DNA from 3 places in the Kitasatospora sp. NPDC023120 genome. Region 3 is predicted to be linked to each of the others. Evidence: riboswitches for the same ligand, from Rfam matches in the RefSeq annotation. Region 3 holds a riboswitch; each other region holds the start of a gene.

Region 1 (4,993 bases), on a different contig from region 3:
ACGCGGCCGCGGAGTCGGCCCGGCTGGTGGAGAAGCTGCAGACCGAGCTGGCCGAGGTGCGGGCCGCCGCGCGGGCGGACCTGGAGCGGCAGCGCGCGGAGTCCGAGGGCGTGCGGCGGGAGGCCGAGTCGCTGCGCAAGAAGCTGCGGTCGCTGGAGAGCGACACCCGCCGGGCGCAGGCCGAGACGCGCCGGGTGGTCGGGGAGCTGGAGGCGGTGAAGGCCCAGGGCGCGGCGGAGCGCAGCGCGGCCGAGACCGAGGCGCGTCGGCTGAGGCACCGGGTCTCCGAGCTGGAGAACGCCGTGGAGCAGGGCCGCCGGTCGGCCCGCGAGGGGCGCAGCGTCGAGGACATGCGGCTGCGGCTGCTGCTGGACACCGTGCTGCAGTCGGCCCAGGGGCTGCAGCGGGAGCTGGCGCTGCCGGTCTCCCAGATCCGCCCGGCGGACCTGGTGGAGGCGGTGGTGCCGGGGGCGGCCTCGCCGCACGACGTGGCGCGGCGCGGGCTGGCCGAGGACGATCCGGCCCTGCTGGACCAGCTGCTGGCGATCCCCCAGGTGCACCTGGTGGTGGACGGCTACAACGTGACCAAGACCGGCTATCCGACGCTGCCGCTGGAGCAGCAGCGGATCCGGCTGCTGGGCGGGTTGGCGATGCTGGCGCAGCGCACGCAGGCGGAGGTCACCTGTGTGTTCGACGGGCAGGACCTGGACGTGCCGGTGATCATGGCGCCGCCGCGCGGGGTCCGGGTGCGGTTCAGCCGGACCGGGGAGACCGCGGACGAGCTGATCCGCCGTCTGGTGCGGGCCGAGCCGCAGGGCCGTCCGGTCGTGGTGGTGTCCGCCGACCGGGAGGTCGCGGAGGGCGTGCGGAAGGCGGGCGCGCGCCCGGTGGCCTCGGTGCTGCTGCTGAATCGGCTGGCCCGGCCGTGAGCGCCGACCGGGCGGAATGACGCCTGGTCAGTGCCGGTTCCGGGGCCGTGTGCGGGTCCGGTGAAGCCGGTGTGGGAAAGCGGGTTCACGCTTACGGGGGAGTAGCAAAACGGATAGATCTTCACTAGGGTCTGGCGTCAAACCTATTTTCCGGAATCTCATCCGATCAGGTGAGTCCGATGGAAGAAGGAGCCGGTCCCTTGGCCTCCCACCGCCGTCCCAAGCAGCCGAGCCGCGCGCGGATCTCCGTGCTCACCGCTGCCGCTGCGACCGCGGTCGCCCTCTCCGCCCAGGTGGCCGCGCACGCCGCGCCGCAGCCGAACAAAACGGACGTCAAGGCGCAGATCGACCAGCTCCAGGAGGAGCAGGAGCAGGCGGCGGAGAAGTACAACGGCGCCAAGGAGCGGGCCGACCAGCTGCGCAAGCAGGCCGACCAGCTGCAGGACCAGGTGGCCCGCGGTCAGGAGCAGATGACCCAGCTGCAGGTCGGCCTGGCCGAGGTGGCGGGCGAGCAGTACCGCACCAACGGCATCGACCCGTCCGTCCAGCTGATGCTCTCCTCCGACCCGTCGGGCTACCTGGACAAGGCCTCCACCGTCCAGCAGGCCAGCACCACCCAGGCCGAGGCGCTCAAGTCGCTGCTGGACCAGCAGCGCCGGCTGGACCAGGAGAAGGCCGAGGCGGCCGCCGTGCTGGCCTCGCTGGACACGACCACCAAGGACCTCAACCAGGCCAAGGCGGACGTCAACACCAAGCTGAAGGCCGCCCAGGACCTGCTGAACTCGCTCAGCGCCGCCGAGCGCACCGCCCTGAAGGCCCAGCAGGCGCAGGACGAGCGCGCCTCGCGCGGCACCGACCGGGTCGACCTGAGCAGCCTGCCGCCGGCCAGCGGCTACGCGGCCGTGGCCGTCGCCAAGGCGATGAGCAAGCAGGGCTCGCCGTACGTCTGGGGCGCCACCGGCCCGAGCACCTTCGACTGCTCCGGCCTGATGCTCTGGGCGTACGGGCAGGCGGGCGTCTCGCTGCCGCGCACCTCGCAGGAGCAGGGCCACTACGGGACCCGGGTGCCCTCGATGGACCAGGCCCTGCCCGGCGACCTGGTCATCTACGGCGGGGACATGCACCACGTCGGGATGTACATCGGCAACGGCATGGTGGTCCACGCGCCGCACACCGGTGACGTGGTGAAGGTGATGAAGGCCGACGCGATGCCGATCAACACGATCCGCCGGGTCTGACAGCGGCCCGCCGGGTCTGACAGTCCGACACGCCGAACGGGCCCGTCCGGGCCCTGTGATCCGCGCCACCTCCGACGGGGGTGGCGTTCGGGTTTTCGACCGTTTTGCGACCGGTGGGTGAGACCTGATCAGCCTTGCGTGCGTCGACGGTCACCATCGGTCATTTTCACAAGAGAACTTGGATAATCTTCCGTCTTTTTTCTGACAAGGATTTGAACCGATCACGCTTCAGTTACTAGGGTCGTGCTCCGAACCACCGCACTGTCGATCACCCAGCCAGGGTGGCGGCGGTGGTTACCGCCGAGTTCGCGAGGCAGCGGGGCAGGTCGAAGCGACTGCCCGACAGGGGAGCCCAGTGGTCGGGGGCGCTGCGGAGCGGAGCCGGGGAACCACGTTCCTCCGGGGTGAATCGGCGCCAGGTCGGCCGCTGGAACGGCCGTGAGGCGTCGTAGGGCACTGCTTCCGGCCCGAACCCGTCAGCTCACCCGGTAGGCGGACGTAGGAAGAAGGAGTCCGCCTTCGTGGCGTCCCATCGTCGTCCCAAGCCCGCCGGCCGCGCCCGTGTCTCGATCCTGACCGGTGTCGCCGCCGCTGCGGTCGCCCTCTCCGCGCAGACCGGCGCCCACGCCGACCCGCAGCCGACCAAGGACCAGGTCAAGGAGCAGGTCGACCAGCTCAACGAGCAGGCCGAGGTGGCGACCGAGCAGTACAACGCCGCCCAGGAGAAGCAGCAGGCCCTGGAGAAGCAGGTCGCCGGTCTGCAGGACCAGGTGGCCCGCCAGCAGGCGCAGGTGACCGACCTGCAGGGCGGACTCGCCGAGATCGCCGGGGAGCAGTACCGCAACGGCGGCATATCCCCGACCGTCCAGCTGATGTTCTCGTCCAGCCCGGACAACTTCCTCAACCAGGCCGGTGCGCTCAACCAGGCCGGTGACACCCAGAAGAACCAGCTGAAGCAGCTCCAGGAGCAGCAGCGCAAGCTCGACCAGGACCGTGCCGAGGCCCAGGGCAAGCTCGCCGAGCTGGAGTCGACCACCCAGCAGCTGAAGGCCTCCAAGGACGAGGTCCAGAACAAGCTGAAGGCCGCCCAGGACCTGCTCAACACCCTGACCGAGCAGGAGCGCCAGGCGCTGCGCGCGGCCGAGGAGAAGGCCGCCGCCGACGCCAAGGCCCAGGCCGACGCCGCGAAGGCCCAGCAGCAGGCCGCCGACCGCGCCTCGCGCGACAACAGCCGCGGCGACCTCTCCGCGCCCTCGTCCACGCCGGTCGCCAAGCTGCCCGCGCCCGGCAGCTCGCGCGGTGCCGCCGCGCTGAACGCCGCCGCCTCCAAGGTCGGCAGCCCGTACGTGTGGGGCGCCACCGGCCCGAGCTCCTTCGACTGCTCCGGCCTGATGGTCTGGGCGTTCAACCAGGTCGGCGTCTCGCTGCCGCGCACCTCGCAGGACCAGGCCCACGCCGGCACCCGGATCGGCACCGACCTGTCCCAGGCCCAGCCCGGCGACCTGCTGATCTTCTACAGCGACGCCCACCACGTCGGCATCTACGCGGGCAACGGCCAGGTGCTGCACGCGCCCAAGCCGGGCGCCTCGGTCCGCTACGAGGCCGTCACCAACATGCCGCTGTCCGGCATCGTGCGGGTCTGATCCCCGCTCCGCGCCTCCAGGCCCGGTCTTCCGTCACGGAAGGCCGGGCCTGCGGCTTTGTCGGCGAGTCGGGCTGATGTCCGATTACGGGTCAAATATTCGGGTCGGGAGGGGTTTGGACTCACTTGCCCGGACTCGCTAACGTCTGCCACCGGACTCCCGCTCGAGGGCCGCCCGCAGTGGAGCGGCGGCGGGACCGCGCCGCAGGATTGGAGCCGCCGCCGTGCCCGTGCACCGCCGTTCCCAACTGCTCGCCCGTGCGCTGGTGCTGACGGCGGCCGCCACCACCGTGCTGGGCGTGGCGACCAGCGGCAGCGCCCGGGCCGCCCCCGGCAGCCCGGACCCGGCGGACCGCAAGGACGTCAAGGCGCAGGTGGAGCAGCTCTACGACGAGGCCGAGCAGGCCTCGGAGAAGTACAACGCGGCCCAGGATGCGCAGCGGCGGCTCCAGGGCGAGGCCACGATCCTGCAGGGCGAGATCGCCGTCGCCCAGGACCAGCTCAACGAGCTGCGCGGCGACCTGGCGACCGTGGCCGGGGCGGAGTACCGCGGCGGCGGGATGACCCAGACCGCCCAGCTGATGCTGTCCCCCGACCCGGAGGGCTACCTCGCCCGCGCCCGCACCCTGGGCCAGGCCTCGGAGCGGCAGCAGGAGACGCTGCACGAGCTGGTCACCCGCCAGCGCCGGCTCGACCAGCGGCGGATCGAGGCGACCGGCAAGCTCGCCGAGCTGGACCAGGCCCGCCGCTCGCTCGCCGACAGCAAGCAGCAGATCCAGCAGCGGCTGGACGCGGCGCAGAAGCTGCTCAACAGCCTGCCCGCCGGAGAGCGGGCCCGGATGGCCGCCCAGGACGCCCGGGACGCCGAGCAGCGCGCCACCCGCGGCACGGACCGGCTGGACCTCGGCTCCGCCCCGCCCGCCTCCGAGCGCGGTGCGGCCGCGCTGGCCGCCGCGGTGCGGATGGTCGGCTCGCCGTACGTCTACGGAGCGACCGGGCCCCGCGCGTTCGACTGCTCCGGTCTGATGTACTACAGCTGGCGGCAGGCCGGAGTGACCCTGCCGCGCACCTCGCAGGCCCAGGCGTACGCGGGCCAGCGGATCAACCTCTCCGAAGCGCGACCGGGAGACCTGGTGATCTTCTACCGGGACATGCACCACGTCGGCATGTACGCCGGCGGCGGT
Region 2 (4,993 bases), on a different contig from region 3:
GCAGCATCCCGGCGGAATCCAGCAGGTAGAGCGCGGAACCCTCGCCGGTGATCCACCCCGGGCCCTCGGCCAGGACGGTGCCGAGCAGTTCGGCGGCACTGGTGCAGCCGAGCAGCAGACGCACGCAGCGCATCGCACTGCGCGTGGTCGTACTGCTGAGCGGCGTCCGGTACTCGTCGGCGGGGGGCACTGATTCTTAATACCCCATTTCCCCGGCCGGTGGACGATGGCCGAGCCGCCGCAGCAGCACCAGGGTCCGGTCGTCCGCGACGTCCTCCGCGACCGCGTGCGCCGGCCGCCGCGCCGCGCCCCGGTCCGGCTGCTGTTGCGTCCGGTGCGTGCGCACCACCGGCTCGGCGGCGGCCGGCAGCCGGCCCGCGGCTAGGCGGGCCAGGAGCGGAGGCCGGTGGTGAGGGTGGTGATGAGGCGGTCCTGGGTGGTGGTGAGGTCCTCGGCGAGTCGGAAGGCGCCGATGGTGGTGAGGGAGGCGAAGCCGTGGGCGAGGGAGCGGACGAGGCGGGCGGCGTGGATCGCCTCGGAGCCGTCGAGGCCGTACTCGCGCAGGACGGCGACGATGACGCCGACGAGCCGGCCGGCCGCTCGGCTCAGGTCGTCGTCGGCCTGCGGGGCCTGGGGGAGGGCGTTGTAGCGGTGCGGGTGCTCGGTGGCGTACGCGTGGTAGCTGCGCAGGACGGCGGCGACGGCGTCGTCCCCGCTGCGGCCGACCGCGGCGTCCGCGAGGCGGTCGGCGAGTTCCTCGGTGACCCGGACGGCGATCAGCCGCCGCAGTTCGGCGAGGCCGCCGCTGACGTGCTTGTACAGCGAGGGGGTGGCCACCCCGGCCCGGGCGGCGACGGCGGCCAGGGTGAGGGCTTCGGCGCCCTGTTCGTCGATGAGGGCGAGGGCGTGGTCGACGACCTGGTCGGGGGTCAGTCCTATGCGGGGCATGGTTCGGGTCTCCGTGTGGGCAGTCGGTCAGGCGAGGTCGGCGAGGAAGGGCAGCAGGGCGTCCGCGGTGGCCTGCGGGTTGTCGGCCATCGGGTAGTGCCCGGACCCTTCGATCATCGCCTTCCGCGCGCCCAGCGCCGCGACCTGCCGGTCGGCGACGACCTCGGGCTTCGGGAAGTCGGGGTCCTTGCTGCCCATGACCACCAGCGCCGGGCACCGCACCGCGGCCGTCCAGCCCGTCGGCGCCGAGTCCCCGGTGGCGTATCCGCGGGTGGCGGTCTTCCGGCCGGGGGTGCGCAGTGCGGCGACCAGCCCGTTCACGTACTCGTCGAAGTCGGCGGGCTTGGCGCCGGGGAAGGCCATCCGACGCAGGTAGAAGCCCCAGAAGGCCGGCCAGTGGACGAGTGCCGCGCCCATCAGGCTCAGGACGCCGCGCATCAGGGCGCCGGGCTCCGGGTTCTCCACGAAGGCGTCGATCAGGACGATCCCGGCGACCCGTTCCGGCGCGTCCCCGGCGACCTTGACGACGGTCGCGCCGGTGTACGAGTTCCCGGCGAGGACGGCGCGCTCGATGCCGAGGTGGTCGAGCAGGGCGAGGACGTCGTCGGCGATGGCGGCCGGGCCGTAGTCGTCCCAGGCGATGGAGGACTCGCCGAAGCCGCGCAGGTCCATGGTGACGACCCGGTGGCCGGCGGCGGTGAGCAGCGGGCGGAGGTGCCGGTACGCGGTCCGGCTGTCGAGCATCCCGGGGAGCAGGACGACGGGCGTGCCGTCGCCCTGCCGGGTGTCGTCGAAGGCGATCCGCCCGCCGGGGACGGTCAGGTACTGGGTGTCCGGGGTGCTGGTGGCGTTCATGGTGGGCCTCCTCGGTCCGCTGCCGCGGGCCATCTCCGTGCTGCTGATAGCCATAAAGCTAAGGCTAATAGCCTTAGCCGTCAAGCGTTCGCCCGAAGAGAGGGGGGCGGAGGGGCCTCAGACTCCCTCGACCTTGAACGGGTCGTGCTCGCTGAGCAGCTTCTCCAGTCGCGCCTGGTCGACCCGGCTGACGATCTCGTTCGACTCCTGCCGGTCCCGGATCACCTTCGCCAGGGTGAACGCGGAGGTGACGGTGTAGAGGAGGCCGACCCCGAGGAACGCCCGGACCCATCCCCCGACCGGCAGGTAGGCGATCCCGGCGGCGAGGGAGACGCCCGACAGGGCGAAGGAGAGGATGGCCTGGATGTAGTAGGCGGACGTGGTGCGGTTCTGCATCGGTGCGGTCATGGCGTCAGGATGCGATGCCCGGTCGGGACGCACATGAGTAGGAGTACTCAGATGGGGTGCTCGGATCGGGGTGCGAGCCGGTACTCGGATCGGGCGCCCGGATGAGGGGTCGTTCGTTGACGTCCGATCACCCGCTCCACAGCGGCCCCGGACGGATGGCTTGGAATCAGAGCGTCCTGGGATTAACGTTTGATAACGCAGCGCGGTCGTCAACGCCGTACCCAGACGGCACCGTGCGCCGTCGCCTAATCCCACCGACCGGCCTCCGGGCAGGTCAGGGAGCCGGGGAACCACGTTCCTTGGGGTGAATCGGCGGGGCTCCGGCCCGGCCGTAGGAGACCTTCCTGCTCCGAACCCGTCAGCTAACCCGGTAGGCGCGAAGGAAGGAAAGGAGCGCGCCTCCGTGGCGTCGACGCACACTCCGGCACACCCGGCCGGCCCCGCGGCCGGTACCCAGCTGCTCGACCACCCCGGTGCGGACGGCCCCGAAGCCCTGGGACCCGATGTCCTCGGCCCCGAGGCCGAGACCAACCGCCACCGGATGCCGCGTCAGACGCGCGGAGCCTCCCCGCTGCTCGGCGTCACCGCCGTCGCCGCCACCCTGGGTGCCACCGGCTTCACCTCGGCCACCCCGGCCGCCGCGCCCGCCATCGAGGCCCCGGACGAGACCCCGGTCGCCCTCTCCGCCGACCCCGGCCTCGCGCTCGCCGCCCGCATCCAGCAGCAGGCCGACAGCCAGCGCACCGCCGCCGAGGAGAGCGCCCGCGTGCAGGCCGCGCAGGAGGCCGAAGCCAAGGCCGCCGCCAAGGAGGCGGAGGCCAAGCGTGCCACCGCGGAGGCCGAGGCCAAGCGCGCCACCGCCCTCACCCTCCCGGTGACGGACTACCGGCTCTCCGCCCACTACGGCCAGAGCGCCCGCTATTGGGCCAACCTGCACACCGGCCTGGACTTCGCCGCCGACACCGGCACCCCGGTGCTGGCGCTCGGCCAGGGCACCATCACCTCGGCCGGCTGGTCCGGCTCGTACGGCTACCGGATCGTCGAGACCCTGCCCGACGGCACCGAGATCTGGTACTGCCACCTCTCCTCGATCATCAAGGGCTCCGGCAAGGTGACCGCCGGCCAGCAGATCGGCAAGGTGGGCGCGACCGGCAACGTCACCGGCCCGCACCTGCACCTGGAAGTCCGCCCCGGCGGCGGCGCCCCGGTCGACCCGGAGCCCTGGCTCCAGCAGCGCGGCCTCAACCCGTAACGCCCTGCCCGTAACGGCCTGCCCGTAACGCCCTGCCCGTAACGGCCTGCCCGTGGCGGGCACCCCGAACGAACACCCGAAAGCCCCCGGCCGCACGTGGCCGGGGGCTTTTCGCGGTGCGGCGTCTCAGTCCTCCGCGGGCAGCTGCGCCAGGTACGCGTCGATCTCCTCCTGGCCCGGCTCCGGTGCCAGCTCCGGGAACTCCTCCACCAGCAGCCGCGGCAGCCCCGGGACCGTCCACGTCCCGAACAGGTCGAGTGCCGCGTCGGCCGCCGCCTTCTCGAACTGCCCGAAGTCCCCCGCCAGTTCGTCCGGCATCGGGCGCCCGAGCGCGGTCAGCTCGGCCAGGTTGCGGTAGCTGCGCCGCATCAGGCCCTGCTCCAGCAGCCGGCGCGCGCCGTCCGTGGCCATGCCGACCGACAGCACCCGGCCGGGCCCCCAGCCCTGCTCGTCCGGCTCGTCCAGCCAGCCGGCGGGCACCAGCGCCTCGTACGCGGCCAGCCGCTCCTCCTCCGCGAGCTCGCCGAAGCCGGCCAGCCAGTCCCGCACCGCCGCCTCGTCCGCGACGTCCACCCCGTGCGCGTGCAGCAGCAGCGCGTACAGCCGGGGCCAGGTCACCAGGTCGGCGCGGCGCAGCAGCCCGGCCGCGACCTCGCCCTGCCACTCGGCCTCCGCGTGCAGTCGCTCCTGCCGCTTGGCGTTGAGCCGCCGGGCCGCCCGCTGGTGGTCGATCAGCAGCCGGACGGCGTCGCCGTACGCGAGCGGGTCCTCCTCGGGCGCGGGTTGGACGTACAGGTGGAGCCGCTCGTACAGCAGGTGCTCCACCGCGTCGGAGGTCAGTTCGGGCCAGCCGTCGTGCATCCTGCTCTCGCCCAGCTCCAGCAGCGCCAGCACCGCGCGCAGTGGCTCCTCGGCCACCGGCGTGCGGCCCTGCTCGGCCGCCCAGGCGAGCAGGTCGGCGGCCCTGGTGCGCGGGGCGAGCCGCAGGTCTTCGTCGTTCATAGTCCGAACGGTAGTCGCCGGGGGCCGGTAGGGTCGGCAGCCATGGTCCCCGTACGACTCACCGGCCCCCGGCTCGCGATCCGCGAGTACCACCACACCGACGGTGACGTGGACGCGCTGCACGCCCTGCTCGGCGACCCGGGGTCACCCGCCACCTGGACCTCGAGCCGCACGACCGCGAGACCTGCGCCGACCAGATCGAGCTCTACCTGGAGGAGGCGATGGCCGAGGAGCGGGACACCTACCGGCTCGCCGTCACCAGGCTCGCCGACGCCGAGGACCCGCAGGACGCCACCCCGATCGGACAGGCCTCGCTCACCCTGGGCCGGCACCGCGCCGCCGACCTCGGCTGCGTCCTCGGCCGCGAGCACTGGGGCCGCGGCTACGCGGGCGAGATCACCAGCCTGCTCTGCGACCTCGCCTTCCGCACCCTGGGCCTGCACCGGCTGACGGCCAGGTCGGACGTGGACAACGCGGCCGCCGCCAAGGTGCTCACCGGGCTCGGCTTCCGGCTGGAGGGGCGGGCAC
Region 3 (4,993 bases):
CAGCCCGTGCGAGACGTACCCGTAGAACGCCCCGGCGGCGGTGATGTGCCGGGCCATCGCCACGTACCCGATCGAGAACACGGTGAGCACGACGGTCGCCAGGATGTACGCGGCCGGCGCGCCGACCCCGTTGCCCTGCCCGACGATGATCGGCAGGTTGCCGGTCATCGCGGTGATCGGGGCTGCGGTGGCGACCGCCATGAACACCACGCCCACCAGGCCCACCGAGCCCGCCTTCAGCCGGTCGACCCCGTCTCCCCCGGACCGCTCCCCGACCGCGTCCCCGCTCTGGACGGCCATCCGGCCTCCTCCGTCTGCCGCTGCCCCGCCGCCCGCCGAACCGGGCCCGCGCTGACTGCCCGACAGCATCGGTTCGCGGCGCAGGCCCTCGCAAGGAGCAGATCGTCAGACAAGTCGGTGGCAGAATTGACGCCCTGTTCGGTCCGGACCGCCCGACTTTCGAACAGGCCTCCCCGGAAGGCACCCGGAGCACCGACACGATCAGCACCCGGAACGGCAGCGGCCGGCCCGGCTCGCAAGGGGTTTCGTCCCGCGAGCCGGGCCGGCCTGGGCGTGTCCCGCGCCCATGTCCACTGTGCGGCGATCACCCGGTCGAGCGGTCACCCGACATGACCATCCCGGAGGATCGATTCGCCCCGCAGCAGCGGTGGTTCCTGAAACCCCGGAGGGTCAGAGCGCGACGCCGTGCGCGCGCAGGTAGGCGACCGGGTCGATGTCCGAGCCGTACTCCGAGCCGGTGCGGATCTCGAAGTGCAGGTGCGGGCCGGTCACGTTGCCGGTGGCGCCGGAGAGGCCGATCTGCTGGCCGACGGTGACGGTCTGGCCGATCGACACACCGATCACGGAGAGGTGCGCGTACTCGGCGTAGTGGCCGTCGGCGAGCTTGATCTCGACCTCGTTGCCGTAGGCGCCGCCGTTGCCGGCCTTGACCACGACACCGTTGGCGACGGCGCGCAGCGGGGTGCCGGTGGAGGCGACGAAGTCCTGGCCGGTGTGGTGGCCGGAGGCCCACATCGAGCCGGCCACGCCGTAGGCGGTGCCCAGCTTCGGGTTGGCCAGCGGCGCGACGTAGCCGGAGGTCGAGGCGACCGGAGCGGCGGTCACGGCCTGGGCCGGAGCGGCGGTCTGAACCTGGGTCTGCACCGGAGCGGCGGGCTTGGCGGCCTCGGTCTTGACCTGCACCTGGGCCTGCGGCTTGGCGGGGGCCGGAGCGGCGGGCTTGGCCGGGGCGGCGTCCGCGGCCGGAGCGGCGGCGTGGCCGGCGAGCGCGAGCTGCTGACCCGGGAAGATCAGGTTCGGGTTGGCACCGACGACCGAGCGGTTCTGCTCGTACAGCGCGTGCCAGCCGCCCTCGACGTGCTTGGCGTCGGCGATCTTGGACAGGGTGTCGCCGCTGACGACGCGGTAGCTCTCGTGCGCGGCGGCCGGGGCGGCCTCGGCGGCGGGCTTGGCGTCGGCGACGGTGGCGGCGGCCGGAGCGGCGGCGGCCGGGGCGGTGTGGGCCTGGGCGCTCATCGCGGTGACGAGCGGCAGGACGAAGGAGACGCCGGTGACGGCGGTGGCGATGCCGATGCGGGCGGCGCGGGGCAGGGCGATACGACGAGCCTGAGCAGGCATGGAAGATTCCTCTCCGACGCCTGCGAGGTGAGCTGTCGGGTTCGGGCTGGAGTTGCCCGGCCGCATGCGCGGCTTCACCCCAAGCCGGCCCTGGACGCCCGCGCCCTGAGGCGCGAACTCCGGTCCGGCGACTTACCTGTGGGTCCCCCGCTCCTGCCGTACAGAGTTCAGATCGAGCCACCGGGAAGCGGCAGGACTCGGCGTTCCACCCGGTGGATCCGTCCGGACTGGCCGGGCGGTCGCTGAACTAAAACCCATCCGTTCGGGTGAAGCAATGTCGATCTCTTGAACCCGCAACCATCCCCCGGGAGCCGGTCACCCTCCGGATGATCCGCTGCACGGTGCGTACACAATCCATTCACCCCGCGCCACTGATCCACGACCCTGCGCCGAACTCGACGCCGCTGCGCAGCCGTCCGCTCACGCACCGCGCACCACCGACACACCCGCCGGTGACCCTTGTCACGTGCGCCCCACGGGGCGCAGGATCGGGCCGTGGCCACCTCCGAAGCCGGCACCCTGCGCCTGGGCACCGCGCAGGGCCGCTGGGTACTCCTGGCAACGGTGCTCGGCTCCAGCATGGCGATGCTCGACGGCACCGTGGTGAACGTCGCGCTGCCCAGGATGGGCGCCGACCTCGGCGCCTCCCTGGCGTCCCTGCAATGGACGCTGAACGCCTATCTGCTCACCCTGGCGGGCCTGATCCTGCTCGGCGGCGCCCTCGGCGACCGGTACGGAAGGCGCCGGGTCTTCCTGATCGGCGTGGTCTGGTTCGCCGCCGCCTCCGCCGCCTGCGCCGCCGCGCCGAACATCCAGGTACTGATCGTCGCCCGCGCCGTCCAGGGCATCGGCGGGGCGCTCCTCACCCCCGGCTCGCTCGCCATGCTCCAGGCCGTCTTCCACCCTGACGACCGCTCGGCGGCGGTCGGCCTGTGGTCCGGCCTCGGCGGGGTGTCGGCCGCGGTCGGCCCCTTCCTCGGCGGCTGGCTGGTGGACGGCCCCGGCTGGCGCTGGATCTTCCTGCTGAACCTGCCGCTCGCCGCCGCCGTGATCCTGGTCGCCACCCGCTCCGTGCCGGAGAGCCGGGACGAGAGCGCCTCCGGCCGCTTCGACGTGCTCGGCTCGGTGCTCGCCGCGCTCGCCCTCGGCGCGATCACCTACGCCCTGACCGCCGCCGGCGAGGGCCTGTCCCCCGCCGTGTGGCTCACCGCCGTGCTCGGACTGGCCCTCGGTGCCGCCTTCATCGCCGTCGAGCGCCGCGCCCCCGAGCCGATGCTGCCGCTCGGACTGTTCTCCTCCCGGCTGTTCACCGCCGTGAACCTGGTCACCCTCTGCGTCTACGCGGCGTTCAGCGGCGTGTTCTTCCTGCTGGTGGTGCAGCTGCAGATCGTCGCCGGCTTCTCCCCGCTGGTGTCCGGCCTCGCCCTGGTCCCGATCACCGTGCTGATGCTCGCGCTGTCCTCGCGCGCCGCGCGCCTCGGCAAGCGGATCGGCCCGCGGATCCCGCTGACGGTCGGCCCGCTGCTCTGCGCCGCCGGGGTGCTGCTCATGCTGCGCGTCGGTGCCGGCTCGTCCTACTGGACGGACGTGCTCCCCGCCGTCACCGTCATGGGCTGCGGCATGACGCTCCTGGTGGCACCGCTGACGGCCACCGTGCTGGCCGCCGTGGAGGTCCGGCACGCGGGCATCGCCAGTGGAGTCAACAACGCCGCCGCCCGCGCGGCCGGACTGCTCGCCGTCGCCGCCCTCCCGGCCATGGCGGGCCTGAGCGGCGACGCGTACCGGGTGCCCTCCGCCGTCGACGACGCCTTCCACATCGCGATGCTGATCTGCGCCGGACTGCTGACGGCCGGCGGGCTCATCGCCTTCGCCACCATCCGGGGCAACGTCCTGGCCCCGGAGGACCACGTGGTCGCCGAGCCGGACACCGAGTGGTGCTGCGGCACCACCCCGCCGCTGGACCCGGGCCACGTCCACACGCACGAGGGCCCCGCCACCGGAACGGCGGCAGGGCCCTCGTCGGAGAGCTGACGGCGCGTCAGTTCACGGGCGCATCACAGGATGTCGCCGGGCGCGTACTTGGCGGCCTCCGGGTAGGCGGCGGCGACGGCCTCCACCCGGCGGACCACCTCGGCGACCTGGGCGCCGGCCGCACCGGTGAAGGAGAGCTTGTCGGCCAGCAGGGCGTCCAGCGCGGCGCGGTCCAGCGGGATCCGCTCGTCGGCGGCCAGGCGGTCCAGCAGCTCGTTCTCCCGGGCGCCCGCGCGCATCGCCAGCGCGGAGGCGACGGCGTGCTCCTTGATGACCTCGTGCCCGGTCTCCCGGCCGACGCCCGCGCGTACCGCGCCCATCAGGACCTTGGTGGTCGCGAGGAACGGCAGGTAGCGATCCAGCTCGGCCTCGATCACGGCGGGGAAGGCGCCGAACTCGTCGAGGACGGTCAGGAAGGTCTCCAGCAGGCCGTCGAAGGCGAAGAACGCGTCCGGCAGCGCGACCCGGCGCACCACCGAGCAGGAGACGTCGCCCTCGTTCCACTGGTCGCCGGCCAGCTCGCCGGTCATCGAGGCGTAGCCCCGCAGGATGACGGCCAGGCCGTTGACGCGCTCGCAGGAGCGGGTGTTCATCTTGTGCGGCATCGCGGAGGAGCCGACCTGGCCCTCCTTGAAGCCCTCCGTGACCAGCTCGTGGCCGGCCATCAGGCGGATGGTCTTGGCGAGGCTGGACGGCGCGGCGGCCAGCTGGACGAGGGCGGTGAGCACCTCGAAGTCCAGCGAGCGCGGGTAGACCTGGCCGACGCTGGTCAGCACGTTGTCGAAGCCGAGGTGCGCGGCGACCCGGCGCTCCAGCTCGGCCAGCTTGTCGGTGTCGCCACCGAGCAGGTCCAGCATGTCCTGGGCGGTGCCGACCGGGCCCTTGATCCCGCGCAGCGGGTAGCGGGCGATCAGCTCCTCCAGGCGGCGGAAGGCGACCAGCAGCTCGTCGGTGATCGACGCGAAGCGCTTGCCCAGGGTGGTGGCCTGCGCGGCGACGTTGTGCGACCGGCCGGCCATGACCAGCTCGGAGTGCTGGGCGGACAGCTTGGCCAGGCGGACCAGCACGGCCACCGTGCGGTCGCGCACGTGCTCCAGCGACTGGCGGATCTGCAGCTGCTCGACGTTCTCGGTCAGATCCCGGGAGGTCATGCCCTTGTGGATCTGCTCGTGGCCGGCGAGCTCGCTGAACTCCTCGATCCGGGCCTTCACGTCGTGGCGGGTGATCCGCTCACGGGCGGCGATCGAGCCGAGGTCGACCTGGTCGATCACCCGCTCGTAGTCGGCGACGGCGTTCGTCGGCACCTCGACACCGAGGTCCTGCT

Evidence for each region. Region 3 has a riboswitch for cyclic di-AMP ahead of ACZ3TI_RS28995 (M23 family metallopeptidase). Riboswitches for the same ligand answer to the same signal wherever they lie in the genome.
Region 1: another riboswitch for cyclic di-AMP. It lies ahead of ACZ3TI_RS06850 (NlpC/P60 family protein); the one in region 3 lies ahead of ACZ3TI_RS28995 (M23 family metallopeptidase).
Region 2: another riboswitch for cyclic di-AMP. It lies ahead of ACZ3TI_RS26130 (M23 family metallopeptidase); the one in region 3 lies ahead of ACZ3TI_RS28995 (M23 family metallopeptidase).

The regions. Positions count from the first base shown of each region.
Region 1 covers NZ_JBVHHY010000003.1:418,732-423,724, forward strand. Annotated here, with positions in the region: gene ACZ3TI_RS06840 (NYN domain-containing protein) at 1-929, shown strand, start outside; gene ACZ3TI_RS06845 (C40 family peptidase) at 1,130-2,167, shown strand; cyclic di-AMP (ydaO/yuaA leader) riboswitch at 2,524-2,678, shown strand; gene ACZ3TI_RS06850 (NlpC/P60 family protein) at 2,689-3,810, shown strand; gene ACZ3TI_RS06855 (C40 family peptidase) at 4,034-4,993, shown strand, end outside.
Region 2 covers NZ_JBVHHY010000018.1:171,484-176,476, forward strand. Annotated here, with positions in the region: gene ACZ3TI_RS26105 (SpoIIE family protein phosphatase) at 1-190, opposite strand, end outside; gene ACZ3TI_RS26110 (hypothetical protein) at 227-385, shown strand; gene ACZ3TI_RS26115 (TetR/AcrR family transcriptional regulator) at 382-948, opposite strand; gene ACZ3TI_RS26120 (alpha/beta fold hydrolase) at 976-1,803, opposite strand; gene ACZ3TI_RS26125 (YiaA/YiaB family inner membrane protein) at 1,921-2,211, opposite strand; cyclic di-AMP (ydaO/yuaA leader) riboswitch at 2,444-2,602, shown strand; gene ACZ3TI_RS26130 (M23 family metallopeptidase) at 2,615-3,463, shown strand; gene ACZ3TI_RS26135 (hypothetical protein) at 3,590-4,465, opposite strand; partial or broken gene ACZ3TI_RS26140 (GNAT family N-acetyltransferase) at 4,615-4,993, shown strand, end outside.
Region 3 covers NZ_JBVHHY010000022.1:33,542-38,534, reverse strand. Annotated here, with positions in the region: gene ACZ3TI_RS29000 (APC family permease) at 1-300, opposite strand, end outside; gene ACZ3TI_RS28995 (M23 family metallopeptidase) at 691-1,638, opposite strand; cyclic di-AMP (ydaO/yuaA leader) riboswitch at 1,641-1,827, opposite strand; gene ACZ3TI_RS28990 (DHA2 family efflux MFS transporter permease subunit) at 2,134-3,669, shown strand; gene purB (adenylosuccinate lyase) at 3,693-4,993, opposite strand, start outside.